Regions from separate parts of the Mesoterricola sp. MK458 genome, predicted to be linked through region 2. Evidence: riboswitches for the same ligand, from Rfam matches in the RefSeq annotation. Region 2 holds a riboswitch; the other holds the start of a gene.

Region 1 (10,616 bases), 2.3 Mb from region 2:
GTACCTGGACCTGCCCAAGAAGGGCGCCTACAACCTCCACGGCTCCCTCCTTCCCGCCTACCGGGGCCGGGCGCCCATCAACTGGGTGCTGGTCAAGGGCGAAACCGCCACCGGCATCACCCTGCACACCATGACCTCCCGCCCCGACGACGGCGACATCATCGGCCAGACCCCCCTGCCCATCGCCTGGGACGAGACGGCCCTGAGCCTCACCCTTCGCTCCGCCGCGGCGGCCAGGACCCTGGTCAAGGCCCTGGTGCCGGGCCTGGTGGACGGCACCGCCAAGCGCGTCCCCCAGAAGAGCCTGGGCGCCTCCAGCTACTTCGGAGGCCGGTCCCCCGAGGACGGACAGCTGGACCTCGCGGGTCCCCTGCACGAGGCCTTCAACCTCATCCGGGCGGTGGCCGACCCCTGGCCCAACGCCTTCCTGGAGACCGGCCGGGGCCTGGTGAAGGTGGCCTGGGCCCTGCCCTCGGCCTCCACCTGCCCCCAGGGCCACTTCCGCGAGGGCCGGGAGGGAATCCTCCTGGGGTTCCGGGACGGCGCGCTGCGCCTCCACACCCTGCGCCGGGAGGGGGTCCGCAGCGAGCGCCCCTCGGTCCACGCCGCCTGGCTCAGGGAACTGGGCATCCCCGAAGCCCGGTGAAGGCCCTCCTCGCCGCCCTCCTCCTGCTGGGCCCCGCGGCCCTGGCCCGCCCCGTGGGGAGCGCCCGGGAGGCCCGGGCCATCGCCGAGCACGAGACCAGCGGCATCGCCGTCAGCGCCCGGAGGATCCACCTCAACGGCGCCACCGGCGGGTGGGAGGTGGACCTGCGCATGCCGGGGGAGACCCGCGGGTGGCGGTGCGTGGTGGACAGCGACACGCGTTCGGTCTACACCAAGACGCGGATTCCCAATCCTGAACCGCCCAAAACCAGGAAGAGGTCGTAGACTGCTTGCCATCGGCAAATGCCGTGAGGAGGCCTTTATGGCTTTTATGGACTGGGGCAAGGCCCAATTCATTGAGATCATCGAGTGGCTGGACGATTCCAACGACGTGTTGGCCTGGCGCTTCCCCGTGCGGAACCAGGAGATCAAGAACAACGCCCAACTGGTGGTGCGCGAGAGCCAGGAGGCCACCTTCGTCCACGAGGGGCAGTTCGCTGACACCTTCGCGCCCGGCACCCACACCCTCTCCACCCGGAACATGCCCATCCTGGCCGACCTCAAGGGCTGGAAGTACGGGTTCGAGAGCCCCTTCAAGTCCGAGGTGTACTTCACCAACACCCGGCTCTACAACGACCTGGGCTGGGGCACCTCCAACCCGATCATGATGCGGGACCCCGACTTCGGCATGCTGCGCATCCGGGCCTTCGGCATCTACTCCATCCGCGTGAAGGACTCGAAGAAGTTCCTCAAGGAACTGGTGGGCACCAACGGCGTCTACACCAAGGACGACATCACCGAGCAGCTGCGCAAGAGCCTGATCAGCAAGTTCACGGACGCCCTGGGCGAGGCGAAGGTCCCCGCCCTGGACCTGGCCGCCCACTACGACGACCTGTCGGACCTGCTGCGCCAGAAGATGGATCCCGAGTTCCAGACCATGGGCCTTGAGTGCTCCAAGCTCTTCATCGAGAACATCAGCCTCCCCGAGGAAGTGGAGGCCATGATGGACAAGCGCACCTCGGTGGGCATGATGGCCCCCGTCATGGGCGCCTACACCCAGATGCAGGTGGCCGACTCGGTGCCCCTGGCCGCCCAGAATCCCGGCGGCATCGCCGGCCTGGGAATGGGCCTGGGGGTGGGCGTGGGCATGGGCAACATGATGGGCCAGCAGATGGGCGGCGCCATGGGCCAGATGGCCCAGGCCCCCTTCCCGGCCGGCCAGGCCGCCCCGGCCCCCGCCAAGTCGATCAAGGAGGAGCTCACCGAGCTCAAGGACCTCTTCGACAGCCAGCTCATCACCCAGGCAGAGTTCGACAAGCAGCGCAGCGCCATTCTTTCCAAGCACGGAATGGCCTGATCCCCCCGGATTGGCGTTGCCCCGCAAGGGATCCGCAAGGTAGGATCTAATGTCACCGAGGAGCGTTGCGAGCCGTCCCATCCAGGCGGCCTAGGCTCGGCGGCCTCCGTCCCGTCCAACGACGCTCACCCCGCGACCCCGAAGGGTGCCGGGTGAGCGTCCATCCCCATTCCCCCACGTCCGGAGAACTCCATGAGCCTTCTCGCCGTCGGAAGCGTCGCGTTCGATGATCTGGAAACCCCCTCCGGCCGCCGGGACAACATCCTGGGCGGGTCCGCCAGCCACTTCTCCCTGAGCGCCAGCCGGTTCCACCCGGTGCGGGTGGTCGCCGTGGTGGGCGAGGACTTCGGCCCCGCGGAGTACGGCGTCTTCGAAGGCCGCCCCATCGACCTCGCGGGCCTGGTGAAGACCCCGGGCCTCAGCTTCCACTGGAAGGGCCAGTACGGCACCGACCTCAACGAGGCGCGCACCCTGGAGACCCACCTCAACGTCTTCGCGGGGTTCAAGCCCGACCTGCCCCCGGCATTCCGCACCTCCCCCTTCCTCTTCCTGGGCAACATCGACCCCGTCCTCCAGTTGGACGTGGTGCGCCAGATGGCCCAGCGCCCCCGGTGGATCGCCCTGGACACCATGAACTTCTGGATCGACGGCGCGCGGACCGCCCTTCTGGAAGTCTTGAAGGAAATCGACATCCTCCTGGTGAACGAGGCCGAGGCCCGCTCCCTCACCGGCGAACGCAACCTGCTGAGGGTGTATGCGAAGATCCGCGACCTGGGCCCCCGGATCCTGGTGATCAAGCGCGGCGAATACGGAATGCTGCTGTTCACCCCCGAGGGGTTCTTCGCGGCGCCGGCCTTCCCCCTGGAGGAGGTCAAGGATCCCACCGGCGCCGGCGACACCTTCGCCGGGGGCTTCCTGGGCCACCTCGCGGCCGCGGGCACTCTGGACCTGGCCTCCATGAAGCACGCCGCCCTGGCCGGGACGGTCATGGCCAGCTTCGCCGTGCAGGATTTCGGCACCGAGCGGGTGCAGGCCCTCAAGGACGGGGAGTACGCCAGCCGCGTCGAGGCCTTCCGGACGATGATCCACGTGGGCTGAACCTTCCGCCCGCCCAGCAGGCCGTGGCCAACCGGTGCTTGACGGGGACCCCGCGATCACCTACCCATTGGGGCGTGTCTCCACGCGGTGCTAGGATTGTAAAATTAAAAGGTGAATTCATGGTCCGTCCCCCCCTCGTAGGCATCATGTTCACGGCCCTCTCCCTGGTGGCCCAGGAGCCCGGCCTTCCGGACCTCCAGAGCCTCCGGCAGGCCGCAGCGGCTGCCCAGGCAGGAGGGGCCGCGGCGGCGGATGCCACGCCCCGGACCGCGGCGGCGCGTACGACCCCTGAACCCGTGCGGCCCACCCAGACCGAGCAGGACCGCATCCAGGCCGAGATCCGGGCCGCGAAAGCCAAGGAGAAGGGTCCCAAGCGCTTCGCCGAGGACCTGTTCGCCACCCGCCAGGCATCAAGCACCGGCACGGAGGGCGGCATTTCCGAGGACTACGTCCTGGGCGCGGGCGACCAGATCCAGATCAGCGCCTTCGGCAGCGCCAACTTCGAGCTTCCGGCCACGGTGGACGGCCGCGGGGAACTGGTGGTGCCCAAGGTCGGGACGGTCAAGGTCGCCGGCATGAGCCTGGCCAAGGCCCGCTCCGCCGTGCAGGCGAAGGTGGCCCAACAGTTCAGCCGCACCTCGGTGGATCTCGCCGTGGTGAAACTGAGGGAGGTGCGGGTCTTCGTGCTGGGCGAGGTGTACCGCCCCGGGGGCTACCTCGTGCCCAGCCTCAGCAGCCTCGTCAATGTCCTGGGCCTGGCGGGCGGTCCCACCGCCGCGGGCAGCTACCGCCAGATCCGCGTGATGCGGGGCGGCAAGGTGGTCCACCAGGTGGACCTCTACCCCCTGCGCGCCGAGGGCCTGGGGAACATGAACTTCGGACTCCAGAGCGGCGACACCGTGTTCGTGCCGTTGGCCTTCAACCCGGTGACCCTCGAGGGCGCCTTCACCCGCGTGGTGGCCGCCACCGGCGACCTGGAACCCCGGAAGGTGAAGACGCGCCAGGACAAGGAGATCGCCCGCCTGAAGGAGCAGATCGCCGCCGAGGAATACCGCCTGGGACCCAAGGGATCCGCCAACCGCCTGCACGCCGAGGCGCTGCTGGGCGAGCGGCAGGGGATCGATGGACTCGACCCGGACGAGGAACAGGACAAGGACAAGGACGAGGCGAAACAGAAGAACAAGGAGCTGGATCCGGAAATGGCCCAGGAACGCGCTAGCGCCGAAGGGGTCGGCCAGGCCCTGGCCGTCGGCCCCGTCCCGACCCAGACCACGGGATACCAGGAGCCCTCGCTGGCGGAACGCACCCTCATCAACGAGCGGCTCACGCTCCTCCGGAAGCGCCTGGATCGCCTCACCCTCCAGGCCCGCGGCGACCAGCGCACCCAGGAGCTCACCGACCAGGAAGCCCTGGCCGACGGCTATTCCCAGGAGTACAGCGGGTTACCCGGCTGGCTGGTGCGTTGGAACACCGACGGGAAGGCCCCCTCCATGCAGTTCGAGATGCTCCCGGGGGAAACCGCCGAGCAGGCCCTGCGTTTCGCCGGGGGCCTCGCGCTGCAGGCCTTCGACGACGGCCTCGTCCTGCGCCGGATGGGTAAGGGTGGGGTCCTGGACGCCGCCGACGTCCCCCTTGCGAAGGCCGGCCAGGTGGAACTGCGCCGGGGCGACGTGCTTTCGGCCCTGGCCAGCCGGGAGCGCGTGGAAAAGACGGTCACCGTTTCCGGCTGGGCCCGGGTTCCCGGGACATTCTCCCGGTCCGAGGGCCTGCGCGTTGGGGACCTCCTCCGGCGGGAATCCCAGATCCTGCCGGACACCTACATGCACCGGGGCGAGATCGTCCGCACCCTGCCCGACCAGAAGACCACCTATGTGGCCTTCGACCTGGCCAAGGCCCTGGCGGGCGAACCCGACCACAACCTGCCCCTGCAGGACCGGGACCAGATCGAGCTTTACCGCGTGACCGACCTCCGCCTTCCCCAGACCGTCCAGGTGCGGGGCCCCGTCTCCCGCCCCGGCACCTTCCCCTTCCACGAGGGCATGCGCGCCTCGGACCTCCTCTTCCAGACCGGTGTCCTCCTGAACGAAGCCGACCGCCTCGTGGCGGAACTGGCCCACACCCGTGAGGGCAAGCCTAGCGAAGTTCGGAAGCTGGACCTGACCCGCCTGCTGTCGAATGAGACCTCCAGCCCGGTTCGCCTCGACGACGAGGCCGTGAACCCCGTGCTCAGGCCCCAGGACCAGATCAGCATCTACGCCAAGCCCGACTACCGTGCCCACCGCAGCGTGACCCTCATCGGCCAGGTGGCCCGGCCCGGCGTGTACGTACTGGATTCGCCCCGGACGGGCCTTCGGGAGGTCCTGGCCCGCGCCGGCGGCCTCACCGCCGAGGCCATGCCCCAGGGCTCCATCTTCCTGCGCCCCATGACGACCCCCAACGCCGACGCCTTCAGCCTGGAGTCCCAGCGGGCCAACACCAAGGCCCCCGCGCTGAACGGCATCAACAACATCCTCGAGCGCCTCAACGAGACCAAGCGCCAGCCCACCACGGGCGTGCTCCTCAAGACCCCCATCCTCCACGGCCTCGGCACCGGGAGCCTGGACCGCCTGGTGGTGAACGTCCCCGGCATCCTGGCCGGCGACACCAAACTGGATGTGGACCTCCAGGACGGCGACCAGATCATCGTCCCCAGGCGCACGGAAACCGCCTACGTGATCGGCGAGACCGCCAGCCCCTTCATGTCCTACCACGTGGTCCCCGGCTTCAAGGTGCGGGACATGGTCAAGGTCGCCGGCGGCTTAACCCGCAACGCGGACGAATCCAACATCCGCCTCCTGAAGGCCGACGGCCGGATCCTGGACCGGAGCATCATGGGCTCCGAAGTGGAGCCCGGCGACGCGGTCCTGGTGCCCCAGAAGGTGCGCCGTGATACGACCTGGCAGGAGAACCTCCAGGCGATCACGCCCCTGGCGCTCATTCTGAATGCAATCAAGTGAGGAACCCGCAACGCATCTTCAAACCGCGACCTTCGAGATTATTCATTCAAACGTGATCCGTTACGTGATGTTTATTTAGATTTCAAATTGGCTCCGCAAAAGGTGTCCTAGTACCATAAATTTAACACCTGCAATGGCCTCTTGAGCCCATTGTCCATCTAAAACACAATCCACTTGCCTCTTGTTTCATTTATTTTATATTGTTCGTGCATGACCAAGTGGCGCAGGTAAGCCATTTTTTTTCAATGCAGACCCCAAGTACGATATGATCCTCCTGAAGGCAGAATCGGTTTAAACCTTTTCACTCTAAATGGAACCAAGGTAAAGCCAGAAGGTCGCTCCACGGCGACCGCAATGATTCTGACATTTTTATCAAGGGGGCCTTTTGAAGCGCATCCTAGTTACCGGGGGCGCCGGATTCATCGGCAGCCATGTTGTCGATGCCCTCGTTGAGCAGGGCCGGGATGTCCTAGTTATCGACGACCTCTCCTCCGGTTCCGAACGCAACCTCAACTCCGGTGCCCGTTTCGAGAAAGAGGCCATCGAGTCCGACCGAGCCGCGGGGATCATCCAAAGGTTCCGTCCTGAGGCGATCCTTCATTATGCAGCCCAGATCGATGTGCGCGTCAGCGCCGCCAACCCCATCCTGGATGCCGAGCAGAACATCATCAATACCCTGAAACTCCTGGAACTTGGCATGCAGAACGGGCTAGCCTACTTCGCCTTCGCCTCGTCCGGTGGGGCCATCTACGGGGAACCCATGGCTGGCGCCCAGGACGAGAGCCACCCCGAGCGGCCATGCTCCCCCTATGGGGTCGCAAAGCTTAGCGTTGATAAATATCTCGCATCCTTTCACCACTACCGGGGCCTTCCCTCCTGCTCGATGCGGTTCTCCAACGTCTATGGCCCCCGGCAGGGCGGTCGTGGCGAGGCAGGGGTGGTTTCTGTGCTCATCGGCCAAGGTTTGAAGGGCAAGCCGCTCCGGATCAACGGCGACGGCCGGCAGACCCGGGATTTCGTCTTTGCCAAGGACCTCGCCCGGGCCGCTCTCCTGATCCTCCACCATCGGCCTCAGGGCGTCATGAACCTCGGCACCGGAATCGAGACGTCCATCTTCCAATTGGCGGATCGCATTCGGGGAATCCTCCCTGTGGACCCCGGAATTTCCCATTTCCCTCCCATTCAGGGGGAGCAGATTAGGTCCATCCTGGACCCCTCCCTGGCAAAAAAAGTAATAGACTGGGAACCCGTCACCGACCTTCAGCATGGCCTGAAGGAGACCGTTGACTGGTTTTCAAGAATGGAATCCTCCATCCCAGCGATCGGCCACCCAATTCGAGTTTCCGAATGACCCCCGCAGAAGAAAACAAAATTGCCCTGGCCCTCGATTATTCAAGGCTCGGGGTTGATTGCGCCCCTTCCCGCCAGGACGTCCAGGCCGAACCCGCCAGGGCCAGTCTGGATCTGATCTATTCTGTCGACTGGCTTGCGACCCTGGTCCTGTTCATCCTCACCCTGCCCGTGCTCCTTCTGAGCCTGCTTTACGTCATGGTGGTGGACCAGGGCAACCCAATCTTCACGCAGATCCGCATCGGCATGGATGGGAAGCCCTACCGGATTTTCAAGATCCGCTCCATGCGGCATGACCATCACGGCCACGCCCGATTCTGCGCCCACGAAGACGACCGGATCCTCCCCGGAGGCCAGTTCCTGCGGCGGACCCGGATTGACGAACTCCCCCAGTTCTGGAATGTGCTCATGGGCAACATGGCCTTGGTGGGGCCCCGCCCTGAGCAATCGGCCTTCGTGGATTCCTTCCTCAAGGAGATTCCCCGGTACAACGAGAGGTTCCAGGTGAAGCCGGGCATCACGGGTCTCGCGCAGGTTTCCCAGGGCTACGTGGATTCCATCGACGGAACCCGCATCAAGCTCTCCTTCGACCTGATGTTCATCGAGAACCGGACCTTGAGGATGTGGGGCCACATCGTCCTCAAGACCGTCAGGGTCGTGATCTTCGGGCAGGGTGCGCGCTAGCTAGCCCCAGACCTTCACACCACCGACCCAGGTTCCCACGACCTTCCCGGGCAACGTCCACCCCTTGAACGGCGTGTTGAAGCTCCGGCTCTGCACGAAGGCGCGGTCCACGGTGATCTTCCCGTCCAGATCCACCAGCGCGAAGTCCGCGGCCGAACCGGGCCTGAGGCTCCCGAGCCCCTGGCGGTCCAGGTGGAAGGTCCGGGCCGGGCCGCAAGAAAGCAGGTCCACCGCCCGCGAAAGCGTTATGACCTTCCTCTCCACCAGGAGCTCCAAGGTGAGCGGCAGCGCCGTCTCCAGCCCGATGACGCCGAAGGAGGCATCGCGAAGCTCGCACTCCTTGTCGTCCCAGGTGTGCGGCGCATGGTCCGTGGCGATGGCGTCCACGGTGCCGTCCGCCAGGGCCTCCAGGATCGCCTCGAGATCGGCCTGACTGCGAAGGGGCGGATTCATCTTGAAGTCCGAATCGAACTTCGCCAGTTCCCGGTCCGTGAGCGCGAAGTGGTGGGGCGTCACCTCACAGGTGACCCTCAGCCCCCGGGCCTTCGCCTCGCGCACCAGGCGCAGGGATCCCTTGGTGCTCAGGTGCGCCAGGTGGAGATGGCCTCCGGTGTGCTCGGCGAGGACGATGTCCCGGGCGACCATGGCCTCCTCGGCCGCGGCGGGGATGCCCAGGCAGCCCAGGTAGGCGCTCACCGCGCCCTCGTTGATGTAGCCCTTGGCGGCGAGGTTCGTGTCCTCCTCGTGGGCGACGATGGGCATGTCCAGCCAAGCCGTGTATTCCAGGGCCCGGCGCATGATCGCCGCGTTCATCACCGGCAGGCCATCGTCACTGAAGGCGACGCAGCCGGAGGCCTTGAGGGTGCCGTAATCCGTGAGTTCCTCTCCTGCGGCGCCCTTGGTGACGGTGCCCAGGGGGAAGTAGCGGCACAGGCCGGCCTTGCGGGCGCGGGTCAGCATCATCTCCGTGATGGCCACCGAGTCGTTCACGGGCTTGGTGTTGGCCATGGCGCACACGGCCGTGAAACCGCCGGCCACCGCCGCCTTGCTCCCGGTCTCAATGGTCTCCTTGGCGGTCTGCCCAGGTTCCCGGAAGTGCACGTGCAGGTCCACAAGGCCCGGAATCAGAAGCCGGCCCTCCGCGTCGACCACGTCCGCCCCTTCGGTCCTGGGGTCCACCAGGTTCTCGCCCACCGCCGCAACCCGGCCATCCACCACCAGGAGCGAGGCGGGGCCATCCCACTGCTGGGAAGGATCGACAAGGCGTGCGTTCTTGATCAGCAATGACATGGGCGGCTCCAGGAACCTTCCCATCTTACAGGAACGGACCCCCGGGAGCGCCCTGCCTCAGTCCATGTCGGCCATCTCCACCAACTCGTCGTCCTCCTCGGCGAAATCCCCCTCCTCGAGGAGAATGCGCTTGATCTTGCCGGACTCGGGCGCGCTCACGTAGAAGGGCGTGTGGCCGGTGTCGGTCCCCTCCAGGAGCATTAGAGACTCATCCTCCTCCACCTCCTGGCCGGGGGAGACGAGCACCCCCATGACATAGCCCGGCCATTCCGCCCGGATGATCATGCATACCTCCGTGGTTCTTCGTGGAAAGTATGGTAATCCTACGGTTCGCGCAAGATTGGGAACCGAAAAATACTTGAGAAAATGGCCACTCCATTCGCGCAGAGGACCGCGCGCCGCGCTTGCCACCCCTTATTTTTCCTTTGGGATGGCGATGGAATCACCTCGTTTCATGCAGCAATGGCGCCGCGCACCCTAACCGGGCAATCCGCAGGCAGCGCAACAGCCAGAGCCCTTTCGAACGGGGATTTGGGAACCGGCCAGCAAAAGGCAAACCCAGCTGGGGTGTAAAAGCCCTCCTCGCCGGCGGGAGGGAGTCCGACCTCCTCTCCGACACAGGCCCGGTACCTGCCCTGACCCACCCCCAGGCATTGAAGGGGGGCCTCTTATTTCCCAATATGGTAGGATTGACGTGCCGATCCGTTCGCTCCCGTCGGCAGCGACCTCTGCAGGAAGCCCACCTCCTCCCATATGTTCCGGCGGAGGGTTTCATGGAGGGATCGCAATCAGGGAGCCACTTCGGGACCGAGCTCCCAGGAGAATCCATGAACGCCCTTAAATTCAACCCCACCACCGTCAGCATCGACCTGGGCGGGACCCCCATCAGCATCGAGACCGGCCGCATCGCCAAGCAGGCTGCAGGCTCCGTCATCGTCCGCCAGGGCGACACGATGGTCCTCGTGGCCGTGTGCGTCGCGGAACCCCGGGAAGGCATCGACTTCTTCCCCCTCACCGTCGACTACCGCGAGCCCGTGTTCTCCGCCGGCAAGATCCCCGGCGGCTTCTTCAAGCGCGAAGGCAAGCAGACCACCAAGGAAACCCTGGTCTCCCGCCTCATCGACCGCCCCCTGCGCCCCCTCTTCGAGGAAGGCTACAACGGCGACACCGTCATCACGGCCCAGGTCATCAGCTTC
Region 2 (10,616 bases):
GCCCCCCTGGGGGCCTGGCGCCCCCTGGACCGCTGGGTGGTGGGCTACGCCCTGGCCACCCTGCCCTTCCTGGGCTTTGGCTGGCTTCGCGGAACCCCCGGATGTGGCGCCCAGGCGGGCGTCAACCTCCTGGTGATCGCCGGCTGCCTCCTGGTCGCCCGCTGGAGCCGGGACACGCACGCGGTCATCCCCACGGTGCTCCGACTTTTCTATGCGCCTCTCATCTACTGGTGCTTCTACCACCAGGTGCAGACCCTGTGGCCCCTGTTCCACGCCCTGCCCCTGGACGCCCACCTGGCCCGGGCCGACCAGGCCCTTTTCGGCTGCCAGCCTTCTCTGGCCTGGCGCGCGGCCCTGCCCCAACGCTGGCTCTCCGAGATCTTCTGCTTCGCCTACCTCGCCTACTACTTCTTCACCCCCATCGTGGGGTTCACCGCCCTCCTGCGGTCCGGCTACGCCACCGCCGAGCGGGTGATCCTCGCCGCCACGGCCTGTTTCTTCGTATGCTACGCGCTCTTCTGGATGTTCCCCACCGTCGGACCCCACTTCTGGTTCCCCCCGGCGCAGGGCCCGCAGCTCTACGACGGGTACGTCTTCAACCACGCCCTCTTCTTCTTCACCCGGGGCGGTGAGATCCGCGGCGGGGCCTTCCCCAGCTCCCACATCGCCGTGGCCACGCTGTTCACCCTCTGGGCCCGGCGGGAGGTGAAGGTGCTGTTCGCGCCCCTGGCGCTGGTGACGGCGGTGATGCTGCCGGCGGTGGTGTACCTCCGGGCGCACTACCTGGTGGATGTGCCCGCCGGGCTCCTCGTGGGGGCCATCGCCTACGGGGTCAGCGCACGGACGCTGAGGTGACGAACGCCAGGCCCTGCCAATCCCTCCACGCCCCGCGCGACCTGCCCGCATGGATGGCCCGGTAGCATGACCTCGACGTTGCGCATCCTCGAGTTCTTCGCCGGCATGGGCGGGTGGCGCCGCGCCTTCGGCGCCCGGGCGGTGATCGCCGCGGCCTACAACATCAGCCCGCCGGCCCTGGCCACCTACGCCCGCATCTGGGGCGAGCGCCCCATCGCACGCGAACTGGCCACCCTTCCCGCTTCGGAAATCCTGCGGCACGGCGCCGACACCTGGGTGATGAGCCCACCCTGCCAGCCCTTTTGCCGCATGGGCAACCGCCAGGACCTGGAGGACCCGCGCTCCCGGGCCTTCCTCCGCCTGATGGAACTCCTGGGGGAGCACCCCCCGGGGCACCTGGTGCTGGAGTCCGTGGAGGGCTTCCTGGGCTCCGGGGCCCACGCGCTGCTCACGGACCGGCTCCGGGAGGGCGGCTTCCAGGCGCTGGAATACACCCTCGATCCGCAGGGTTTCGGCCTGCCCAACCAGCGCCTCCGGGTCTTCGTGGTGGCCTCCCGGGGGCCCCTAGCGGCGCGGGCGCTCCCTGGCCTTCCGCCGGCGCCCCTGCGGGGCTTCCTGGATCCCGTCGAGGACCCCGGCCTCTACCTGGGCGAGGCCATGCGCCACCGGCCCGGCCTGGACCTGGTGACGGCGGATTCCGCCCGCACCGCGTGCTTCATCGGCGGCTACGGCCGGCGCTACGTCGGCAGCGGATCCTTCCTGGAGACGGCGCGGGGCGTGCGGCGGTTCTCGGTGACGGAGGCCGCGCGTTTGCTGGGGTGGGACCCGGTCCCGGCCTTCCCGGAGGAGCTGTCTGCCGAGGCCCGGTACAAGCTGCTGGGAAACGGCCTGAGCATCCCGGTGGCGGCCTGGGTGGCGGGGCACCTCGTGGAGTCCGTTTAAATTTGCGGAATCATTTCGCCCGAATGGAATGTTGAGGAAGTTTCGGGTAAAGAACCCGTACGCCGAGCACGCCGAGGCGCGGAGTTGCGCAGAGGTGGCTTCGCATCCTTGGCGCCGACCCATGCCGCCCAGGCCCTGACCGCTATCGCGGTCCGCGTCGCTGCCGCGACGCGCGGCAGGGGGCGCTGGCCCTTCCCCATGCGAGCCTGTGGCGGGCCAGCGCCCCCTGCCTTGGACGGGCCTGGGCTCGGCAATCGGTTCAGAAGGCGGGGGTGGGAACTTTCCTGGGGGTCGAGGAACCCTCCCGGAAGGAGGTTCGGAATGCCACAGAACGTTCCCGACTACCGTCCTCACACCGACCTGACCCGTTCCATCCTGGAGTCCGCCATGCGCGTCCAAAGCAGCCTCGGAATCGGGCTCTACGAAAAGCCCTACAAGGTCTGTCTGGCCCATGCCCTACGACTGAAGGGGCACCACGTCATGGTGGAAATCAAGCTGGACATCACCTTCGAGGGTCTTCTGGTTCCCGAATCCTACCGGATTGACGTCCTGGTGGACGATGCCGTGGTCGTGGAGGCAAAAACGGTGGAAAAGCTCACCCCCATCCACCAAGCCCAAGTGCTCACCTACCTCCGTCTTTCCGGCTAGGAGGTCGGGTTGCTGCTCAACTTCTGGGCCTGTCCATTGAAGGACGGCGGCATCCAACGTCTGATACTCAGCCGGGACAGAGCCTGAAAGCGAACCAAGATCCAGGACCGCACCACGACCCGGTCCGGCATCCGGTGCGCCAAGCCCAGGCCCCTTCACGGATGGGGGCGCTGGTCACCCACAGGCTCGCATGTGGCAGGACCAGCGCACCCAGCCGTGCGCCGCGTGAGCGGCGTTGCCCGCGACAGCGGGCAGGGCCTGGGCGGAATGGGTCGATACGTCCATGCGCGAAGCAGCCTCGGCGCAACTCAGCGCCTCTGCGTTCTCGGGTCGGGTAGGCCCGGGGCGTTGCCGCCCCAGACCCCCCTCAGATCCGGACGTGCCCGATTAAGGCATCCGGCTCCTCAGATCACGTGAGTAGCTGCGGGCATGAGCGTCACTGTCCGCTTCAGCCTTGGGGGCGGGAGCGGGAACCGCTTCAACACCTTCTCCATGGCCTCCCAGGTCAGGACTGCCCTTTGGGATCTCCGGCCCAGCCACTTCTTCCAGAGGTGACTCACCTCCCGAGCGAAGTTCCTGATGGATCTGAAGTTCCCCGTAATCCCGTAGTAGTTGTAGTGTCCGATTAGCTTCTGGCGCAGGGTCTTGTGCTGGTCCGAGAGCCGGTTATGCCGGTTCTTCTTCAGCCAGTCCCCTGTGGCCTTGATGGCGCGGCTGAACCGTTTCTTCGAGGTCTTCCGCTTCACCACCCAAGCCCCCTTGAGGGACTTGCCCCAGTAATGGGTGAATCCCAGGAAGTCGAAGTTGCCGGGTCCCCCTCCGGGGTCCCGCGGTTCCTTCGGTTTCCGGAACTCCACCAGCCGGGTCTTGTCCGGGTGGATCCTCAGTCCGAACCTTTCGAAGCGCTTCGGCAGCACCTCCAGGACTCGCCGGGCATCTTCCTCAAGGGCAAAGCCCATCACGAAGTCGTCCGCGTAGCGGACCAGAAAGGCTTGACCCCGCAGACGGGGCTTCACTTCCCGCTCGAACCATACGTCCAGCACTTCGTGGAGGTAGATGTTGGCCAGGGTCGGGGAGATCACACCCCCCTGGGGAGTGCCCGTTTCCGGGTGCGTGATGCATCCTTGGTCGAGAACCCCCGCCTTCAGCCATTTGCCGATCAGACGCTTTACCACTCCGTCCCGCATCCGCTTGTCCAGGATTTCCCGCAGGCAGCCGTGGTCCAGCGTGTCGAAATACTGCCGGATATCCACGTCTAGCAGCCACCCACCGCTCAGGTTCATCGTCTGCTGCCAGATCGCCTGCAGTGCCTGGTGCGCCGACCTCCCGGGCCGGAATCCATACGAGCAGTCCAGAAAGTCCTGCTCATAGAGGGGTTCCAGGAGCATGACCACCGCCCTCTGGAGGACCTTGTCCTCGAAGGTGGGGATGCCCAGAGGACGCTGGGTTCCATCCGCTTTGGGGATGTATACCCTTCGCACCGGAGGGGCCTTGTAGGGGTCGCCGGCTTTGGCTCGGTTCAGCAGGGATTGGAGATTTGCCTCCAGATTCTCCGCGTATTCCTGGGCTGTTTGGCCATCCACCCCTACTGCCCCGTCCTTACGGGTTTGCCGGTAGGCTTCCTGAAGCCATTCGATGTCCATGTGGTGGGACAAGCTGCGAATTGCCGCCTCCGGCATTTGCCGGGACAGTTCCGCTATCCGTTGTTGTTTCGTGCAGACCGAGCTGGGAGTCGATATTCCCATGGTCTTTCCCTCCAACGATTCCGTGATCTGGCAGCCCCTTGGCTCCAGCGGGTCCCTCGGAACGGTTCCCCACCTTCATCGCTACTACGAGCTGCTCCGACTCCCTGCCGCCCTTCCCGCCGCCGTCATTTGGTTCCGGCTGGCGGTACCGCCTTCGCATCCGGTTGTTCGCTCCTGATCGGGTCGGTGCCCCCCGTCCAGGCCAGGGTTGTTTGGATCGTGGCGTCCCCAACCACGGGTCCAGGCGGAAACGACAGGGCCTCCCAGGTTCCTGGGGGACCCCCTGCGGACATGCCCTGCTCTGCGACCCCGGCGGGACCTTTGAGCCAGGCCGTTGCGGCTCTCAGGTGCGGCCTTCCGTTCGTACGAAAACGTCGGCTCCCACGGTAATAAGACTTTCGAGGCTCGATCACACGGCCTATACGCTCGCTGTCTACGCTTCGAAGGGTGGGTCACCCCACCACCACGCAAGACTCGCTTCTGGCTGCTGGCCAGCTTTGCCAGATGGGGTTGGCTACCCATCGGGTCCCATTGCGAGGTTTCAGGTGATTAGGTCATCCGTCCTCCTCGCCCAGGCTTTGCCTGGCGCACCGTACAGGTCCTTTACCCGAAGATACCGAAGCCTCAAATCGGGCTACGCCAAAAGCCGCCGGATCACTTCTTCCGCCACCCTCAGCCCGAACAGCGCCGGCATGTACGACACGGTCCCGATGGGCTGCCGGCGCCGCCCCGTGCCGTGGTGCTCGCCCACGTCCGCGGGTTCGTAGGGGGTGGTGTTCTGCGCGGGCTCCACGGAGTAGACGCAGGGGATGCCCGAGGCCACGCCCCGCCGGCGCAGGCGCAGGCGCACCACGCGCGCCAGGGGGCAGATGAGGGTCTCGGAGATATCTCCGACCCGCACCTGAGACGCGTCCAGCCTGCCGCCGGCGCCCATGCTGGAGACCACGGGGATGCCCAGGCGGTGCACGGCCTCCAGGAGGGTGACCTTGGAGTTGAGGGAGTCGATGGCGTCCACCACCAGGTGGGGGCGCGGGTCCAGGAAGCCCGCGACGGTCTCCGGGTCCAGGAAGCCGGGCCGGGCGTCCACGTCGCAGGCGGGGTTGATGTCCAGGACGCGCTCCGCGGCAAGGTCCACCTTCCGCCGCCCGAGGGTGGAATGCAGGGCGAACAGCTGGCGGTTGATGTTGGTGGCGTCCACCGTTCCGTAGTCCACCAGGCGCAGGTGCCCCACGCCGGCCCGGGCCAGGGCCTCCACGGCGTACGAGCCCACGCCGCCCAGGCCGAACACGGCCACGTGCGCCTCGGCGAGGCGGGCCAGGGGCTCGGCGCCCAGGAGCTGTTCCGTGCGGGCGTACCATCTCATGCGAGCCATCTCCTGAAGAGGCGCGAAGCGTTTTCGTGGGCGGGAACCGGGCGCGGCGAGGCCGCGGCCACGAGCCGGAGGTTGGCGGGTTCGTTGGGTCCCGCCACCCCTCCGGGGGGCAGGTCGGGGGAATCCGTCTCGAAGAGGATCCGGTCCTCCCGCAGCACCGCCAGGGAGGCCCGGGCCCGCCGGGCCCCGTGGACGGTCAGGGCGCGCCCGAAGGACAGGTGCAGGCCCAGGGCCTGGAAATCCAGGGCCACCTCCGGGGCGCCGGAGAAGGCGTGAACGAGGCCGCCGGCGTCGGGCAGGCCCGTCTCCCGCAGGATCTCCAGCAGCCGCCCCGCGGCCTTCACGCAGTGCAGCGACACCGGCAGGTCCCGCCGGATGGCGAGGGCGAGTTGGGCGCGCAGGGCGGCCTCCTGCAGCTCGCGGGAGGGCCTGCCATCGGAGAAGTCGAGGCCCAATTCGCCCGCGCCGGCCCCGGCGTCGAAGGCCGCTTCCAGCCGCGCCGCCCAGTCCGGGGACGCGCCGTCCACGTACCAGGGGTGCAGGCCCGCCATGGGAAGGATCTCCGGGCGCCGTCCCAGTTCCAGCACCCGGTCCCAGTCCTCCTCCCGGGTGCCGCAGCAGACCATGTGGGTCACCCCCGCCTCCGCGGCCCTTCGCAGAACCGCCTCCAGGCCGTCGCCGAAGCGCGCGTCCTGGAGGTGGCAGTGGGCGTCGAAAAACACTAGTAGCGGTAGTGCTCAGGCTTGAAGGGCCCTTCCACGGCAACGTCGATGTACCGGGCCTGGGACTCCGTGAGCACCGTGAGCTGGGCGTTGAGCTTCTTCAGCTGGAGCCGGGCCACGTGCTCGTCGAGCTTCTTGGGAAGCGTGTAGACGCCCACCTTGTACTCGCCCTGCTTGGTGAACAGCTCGATCTGCGCCAGGGTCTGGTTGGCGAAGCTCGAGCTCATGACGTAGGAGGGGTGCCCGGTGCCGCAGCCAAGGTTCACGAGGCGGCCCTTGGCCAGCATGATGATGCGCTTGCCGTCGGGGAAGACCACGTGGTCCACCTGGGGCTTGATCTCCTCCCACCGGTAGCCTTCCAGCGAGGCGATGTCGATCTCGCTGTCGAAGTGGCCGATGTTGCAGACGATGGCCTGGTCCTTCATCTTCGCCATGTGGCCGTGGTCGATGACGTGGTGGTTGCCGGTGGCGGTGACGAAGATGTCGGCCTTGTCGGCGGCGTAGTCCATGGTCACCACCCGGTAGCCCTCCATGGCGGCCTGCAGGGCGCAGATGGGGTCGATCTCGGTGACCCACACCTGGGCGCTGAGGGCGCGCATGGCCTGGGCGCAGCCCTTGCCCACGTCGCCGTAGCCGCAGATGACCGCCACCTTCCCGGCGATCATGACGTCGGTGGCGCGCTTGATGCCGTCGACCAGGGATTCGCGGCAGCCGTACAGGTTGTCGAACTTGGACTTGGTGACCGAGTCGTTGACGTTGATGGCGGGGAACCGCAGCTCGCCCTTGGCGGCCATCTGGTAGAGGCGGTGCACGCCGGTGGTGGTCTCCTCGGTGACGCCCTTGACCGCGGCCAGCTGCCGGGAATAGAAGCCGGGATCGGAGGCCAGGGTGCGGCGGATGGCGCCGAACAGGGCCCGCTCCTCCTCGTTGCCGGGCTTGTCCAGGAGGGAGGCGTCCTTCTCGGCCCGGGCGCCCAGGTGCACCAGGAGCGTGGCGTCGCCGCCGTCGTCCAGGATCATGTTGGCCGCGCCCTCCTTGAAGGCGAAGATGCGGTGCGTGAAGTCCCAGTAGTCGTCCAGGCTCTCGCCCTTGACGGCGAAGACCGGGGTGCCCCCCGCCGCGATGGCCGCCGCGGCGTGGTCCTGGGTGGAGAAGATGTTGCACGAGGCCCAGCGCACCTCGGCGCCCAGGGCCAGGAGGGTCTCGATGAGCACCGCGGTCTGGATGGTCATGTGGAGCGAACCGGCGATGCGTGCGCCCTTGAGGGGCTGCGAACCCGCGTAGGCTTCGCGGATGGCCATGAGGCCGGGCATCTCGGTCTCGGCGATGGCGATCTCACGGCGGCCCCAGGGGGCCAGGGACAGGTCGGCGACCTTGAAATCGGTGGCGGTCATGGTAACTCCTGTGCGGCTGCCGGATGGGGAAACCGGGCGGCGTTCCCTCGCCTACCCGCGAACCCGGCTGAGGTTTCAAGGTAAGCGCCGTTGGGAGCACAAGCTTCCGAGCCTGGGACATGGAGATGCCTTGCAGCGCCTCTCGGAAGTAACCAATGATACGCAATCTCAGCTATCCTGGCAATGACATGGACGCCCCCCAGCCCGTCTTCGATACCCTCATCCGGAACGCCTTCGTGGTGGACGGCACGGGAAGCCCCCGCTTCAAGGCGGACGTGGGGCTCCTGGACGGCCGGATCCACGCGGTGGGGGACCTGGGCGCGGCCCGCGCCGCCGCGGTGCTGGACGCCGAGGGCCAGGTGCTGGCGCCGGGGTTCGTGGACACCCACACCCACGACGACCGGGCGGTTTTCCGGGCCGAGACCATCCTTCCCAAGCTGAGCCAGGGGGTCACCACGGTGGTGGTGGGCAACTGCGGCATCAGTCTGGCGCCCCTGTCCCTCCGCCAGGCCCCCCCCGCCCCCCTGGACCTCCTGGGCGCGGCCGAGGACTTCGCCTTCCCCACCTTCGCCGCCTACGCCCGGGCCCTCCAGGAGGCCCCGCTGACCACGAACGTGGCCGCCCTGGTGGGCCACGGGACGCTCCGGGTGCGCGCCATGGAGGACTGGACCGGGCCGGCGGATCCCGCCCAGCTTCGGTCCATGGTGCGCGACGTGGAGGAGGCCATGGAGGCCGGCGCCCGCGGCCTCAGCACCGGCCTGGCCTACCCGACCAACGTGGGCGCCGACACCGCCGAGGTGGTGGCCCTGGCCCGGGCCGCGGCCCTCCGCGGGGGGCGCCTGGCCATGCACGTGCGCGACGAGTTCGACGGGGTCGCCGGCGCCACGCGGGAAGCCTTCCGCTGCGCCCGGGAATCCGGAGCCTTCCTGGTGCTCAGCCACCAGAAGGTGTGCGGCAGGGCCAACCGCGGCCGCAGCCCCGAGCTCCTGGGCATCTACGCCGAGGAGGGCGCCGGCGTCCCCTTCGCCATCGACGCCTACCCCTACACCGCCGGTTCCACGGTGCTGGACCCGGCCTTCGCGTCCCAGTCCGTCAAGGTGCTGGTGTCCTGGTCCCTGCCCCACCCCAGGGCCGCGGGCCACACCCTCGCCCAGGTGGCCAAGGGCTGGGGCTGCACCGAGGCCCAGGCCCTGGAGCGCCTCAAGCCCGGAGGCGCCGTCTACTTCCACATGGACGAGGCGGACGTGGAACGCTTCCTGACCTTCGACCGGTGCATGGTGGGCTCCGACGGCCTGCCCCACGACGTCCACCCCCACCCCCGGCTCTGGGGAACCTTCCCGCGCTTCCTCCGCGTCTACGTGGGCGAGCGCGGCCTGCTGACCCTGGAGGAAGCCGTGCACCGGATGACGAGCCTGCCCGCGGAGGTCTTCGGCCTGGAGGGCCGGGGCCTGGTGAAGCCCGGGTGCCACGCGGACCTGGTGCTTTTCGATCCGGCCCGGGTGCGGGACACGGCCACCTACGACCACCCCGCCCAGGCCGCGGAGGGGATCCTGGAGGTGTTCGTGAACGGGGTACCCCGGGGGACTGGGGCCGCGGGAAGGTTTCTCTAACGCCTGAAGACCCAGCGCTCCCGGGCGCTCTCCGCCGCGTCGAAGGCGTAGCCCTCGGCATCGAAGGCCTTAAGCCCCGCGGGCTCCGTGATCCGGTTCCGGATGGCGAAGCGGCACATGAGGCCCCGGGCCCGCTTGGCGTGGAAGCTCACCACCTTGCCGCCGTCCAGGAACACCGGAGTCAGCGTGCCGGGCGGGAGGTCCACGGCGCGGGAGAACTCCCCCGAGGCCAGGTTCACCAGGGGGCCTCCGGCCAGGTCCGCCTTCAGGGCGTGGGTGAGCGTCCCCGCCCAGAACGCGTAGAGGTCCGGCCCCTTGGGGTTGGCCAGGCGGGTTCCCATCTCCAGCCGGTAGGGCTGGATGAGGTCCAGGGGCCGCAGGAGGCCGTAGAGGCCCGAAAGGATGCGCAGCCGGTCCTGGGCGAAGGCCAGGTCCTCGGCGCCCAGGGTGCAGGCGCCCAGCCCGTTGTATGCTTCCCCGCTGTAGGCGAGAGCGGCCGGGCGCGCATTCACGGAAGTGAACGGGGGCTTCCAGGCGCGATAGCGCCCGGCCGTCAGGACGGCCAGGTCCTCGGACATGGCCATGAGTTTTCCCAGGGCCTTGGGATCCAGTTTTTTCAGGAGGCCTGCGAGCGTGCGGGCCTGCGGGAGGTGGGCCGGCAGGGCGGCGGGAACCTCGGGAACGGGCCGTTCAAAGTCCATCTTCTTGGCGGAGGAAATCAAGAGAATCACGAAAGCTCCGATAAGGAGGTTTGACGATCTGCGGCACGCACCGCCCCTCCAGCCTATAAGGAGTTCACATGAACCGGGCCCGGATCTGCCTCCTCGCTTTCGCCGCCATCTGCCTCCGGGCCCAGGACCTCGTCCTGGCCGTGGGCATCACGCCGGCCCAGAACATCTTCAACCGCATCCAGGGCCCCTTCGAGAAGGCCACGGGCATCCGCCTGGTGCTCAAGGACGCCCGCAGTCCCGAGGCCTGGCGCCTCCTGGACGCCGGGCAGGTGGAGGCCGCCTCGGGCGGCCTCACCTGGGAGGACTGGCTGGCCTCGATCCGGGCCAAGCACCTGCGCGTGCCCGCGGAGGAGGAGATCACCCGGTTCCAGATCGGCACCGACCAGATCCAGGTGGTCACCAGCCCCGACGTGCTGCTCCTGGAACTGGGCCGGGAGGACCTCCAGGGCCTCTTCACCGGGAGGCTCACCAACTGGAAGCAGGTGGGCGGGGACGACGCCCCCGTCGTCCTCCTCCTGGACCCCACCCAGGTGGCCACCAACGACACCTTCCGGGGCCAGGTCCTGGACGGGGCGGCCTTCGGCCCCTCCAAGTGGA

Evidence for each region. A riboswitch is a leader RNA that binds a small molecule or an ion and turns the genes downstream of it on or off. The one in region 2 is predicted to bind S-adenosylhomocysteine.
Region 1: another riboswitch for S-adenosylhomocysteine. It lies ahead of ACZ5LB_RS13700 (PfkB family carbohydrate kinase); the one in region 2 lies ahead of ahcY (adenosylhomocysteinase).

Annotation. Positions count from the first base shown of each region.
Region 1 is NZ_AP045075.1:3,143,142-3,153,757, forward strand. It holds gene ACZ5LB_RS13685 (formyltransferase family protein) at 1-646, shown strand, start outside; gene ACZ5LB_RS13690 (hypothetical protein) at 643-930, shown strand; gene ACZ5LB_RS13695 (SPFH domain-containing protein) at 968-2,002, shown strand; S-adenosyl-L-homocysteine riboswitch at 2,054-2,136, shown strand; gene ACZ5LB_RS13700 (PfkB family carbohydrate kinase) at 2,195-3,100, shown strand; gene ACZ5LB_RS13705 (polysaccharide biosynthesis/export family protein) at 3,220-6,096, shown strand; gene ACZ5LB_RS13710 (NAD-dependent epimerase/dehydratase family protein) at 6,482-7,447, shown strand; gene ACZ5LB_RS13715 (sugar transferase) at 7,444-8,130, shown strand; gene ACZ5LB_RS13720 (dihydroorotase) at 8,131-9,420, opposite strand; gene ACZ5LB_RS13725 (acyl-CoA carboxylase biotin carboxyl carrier protein subunit) at 9,478-9,705, opposite strand; gene pnp (polyribonucleotide nucleotidyltransferase) at 10,248-10,616, shown strand, end outside.
Region 2 is NZ_AP045075.1:693,341-703,956, reverse strand. It holds gene ACZ5LB_RS03050 (phosphatase PAP2 family protein) at 1-855, shown strand, start outside; gene ACZ5LB_RS03045 (DNA cytosine methyltransferase) at 922-1,797, shown strand; gene ACZ5LB_RS03040 (GxxExxY protein) at 2,119-2,445, shown strand; gene ltrA (group II intron reverse transcriptase/maturase) at 2,850-4,100, opposite strand; gene ACZ5LB_RS03030 (tRNA threonylcarbamoyladenosine dehydratase) at 4,825-5,553, opposite strand; gene ACZ5LB_RS03025 (TatD family hydrolase) at 5,550-6,284, opposite strand; gene ahcY (adenosylhomocysteinase) at 6,284-7,678, opposite strand; S-adenosyl-L-homocysteine riboswitch at 7,754-7,828, opposite strand; gene ACZ5LB_RS03015 (N-acyl-D-amino-acid deacylase family protein) at 7,867-9,288, shown strand; gene yaaA (peroxide stress protein YaaA) at 9,285-10,019, opposite strand; gene ACZ5LB_RS03005 (substrate-binding domain-containing protein) at 10,088-10,616, shown strand, end outside.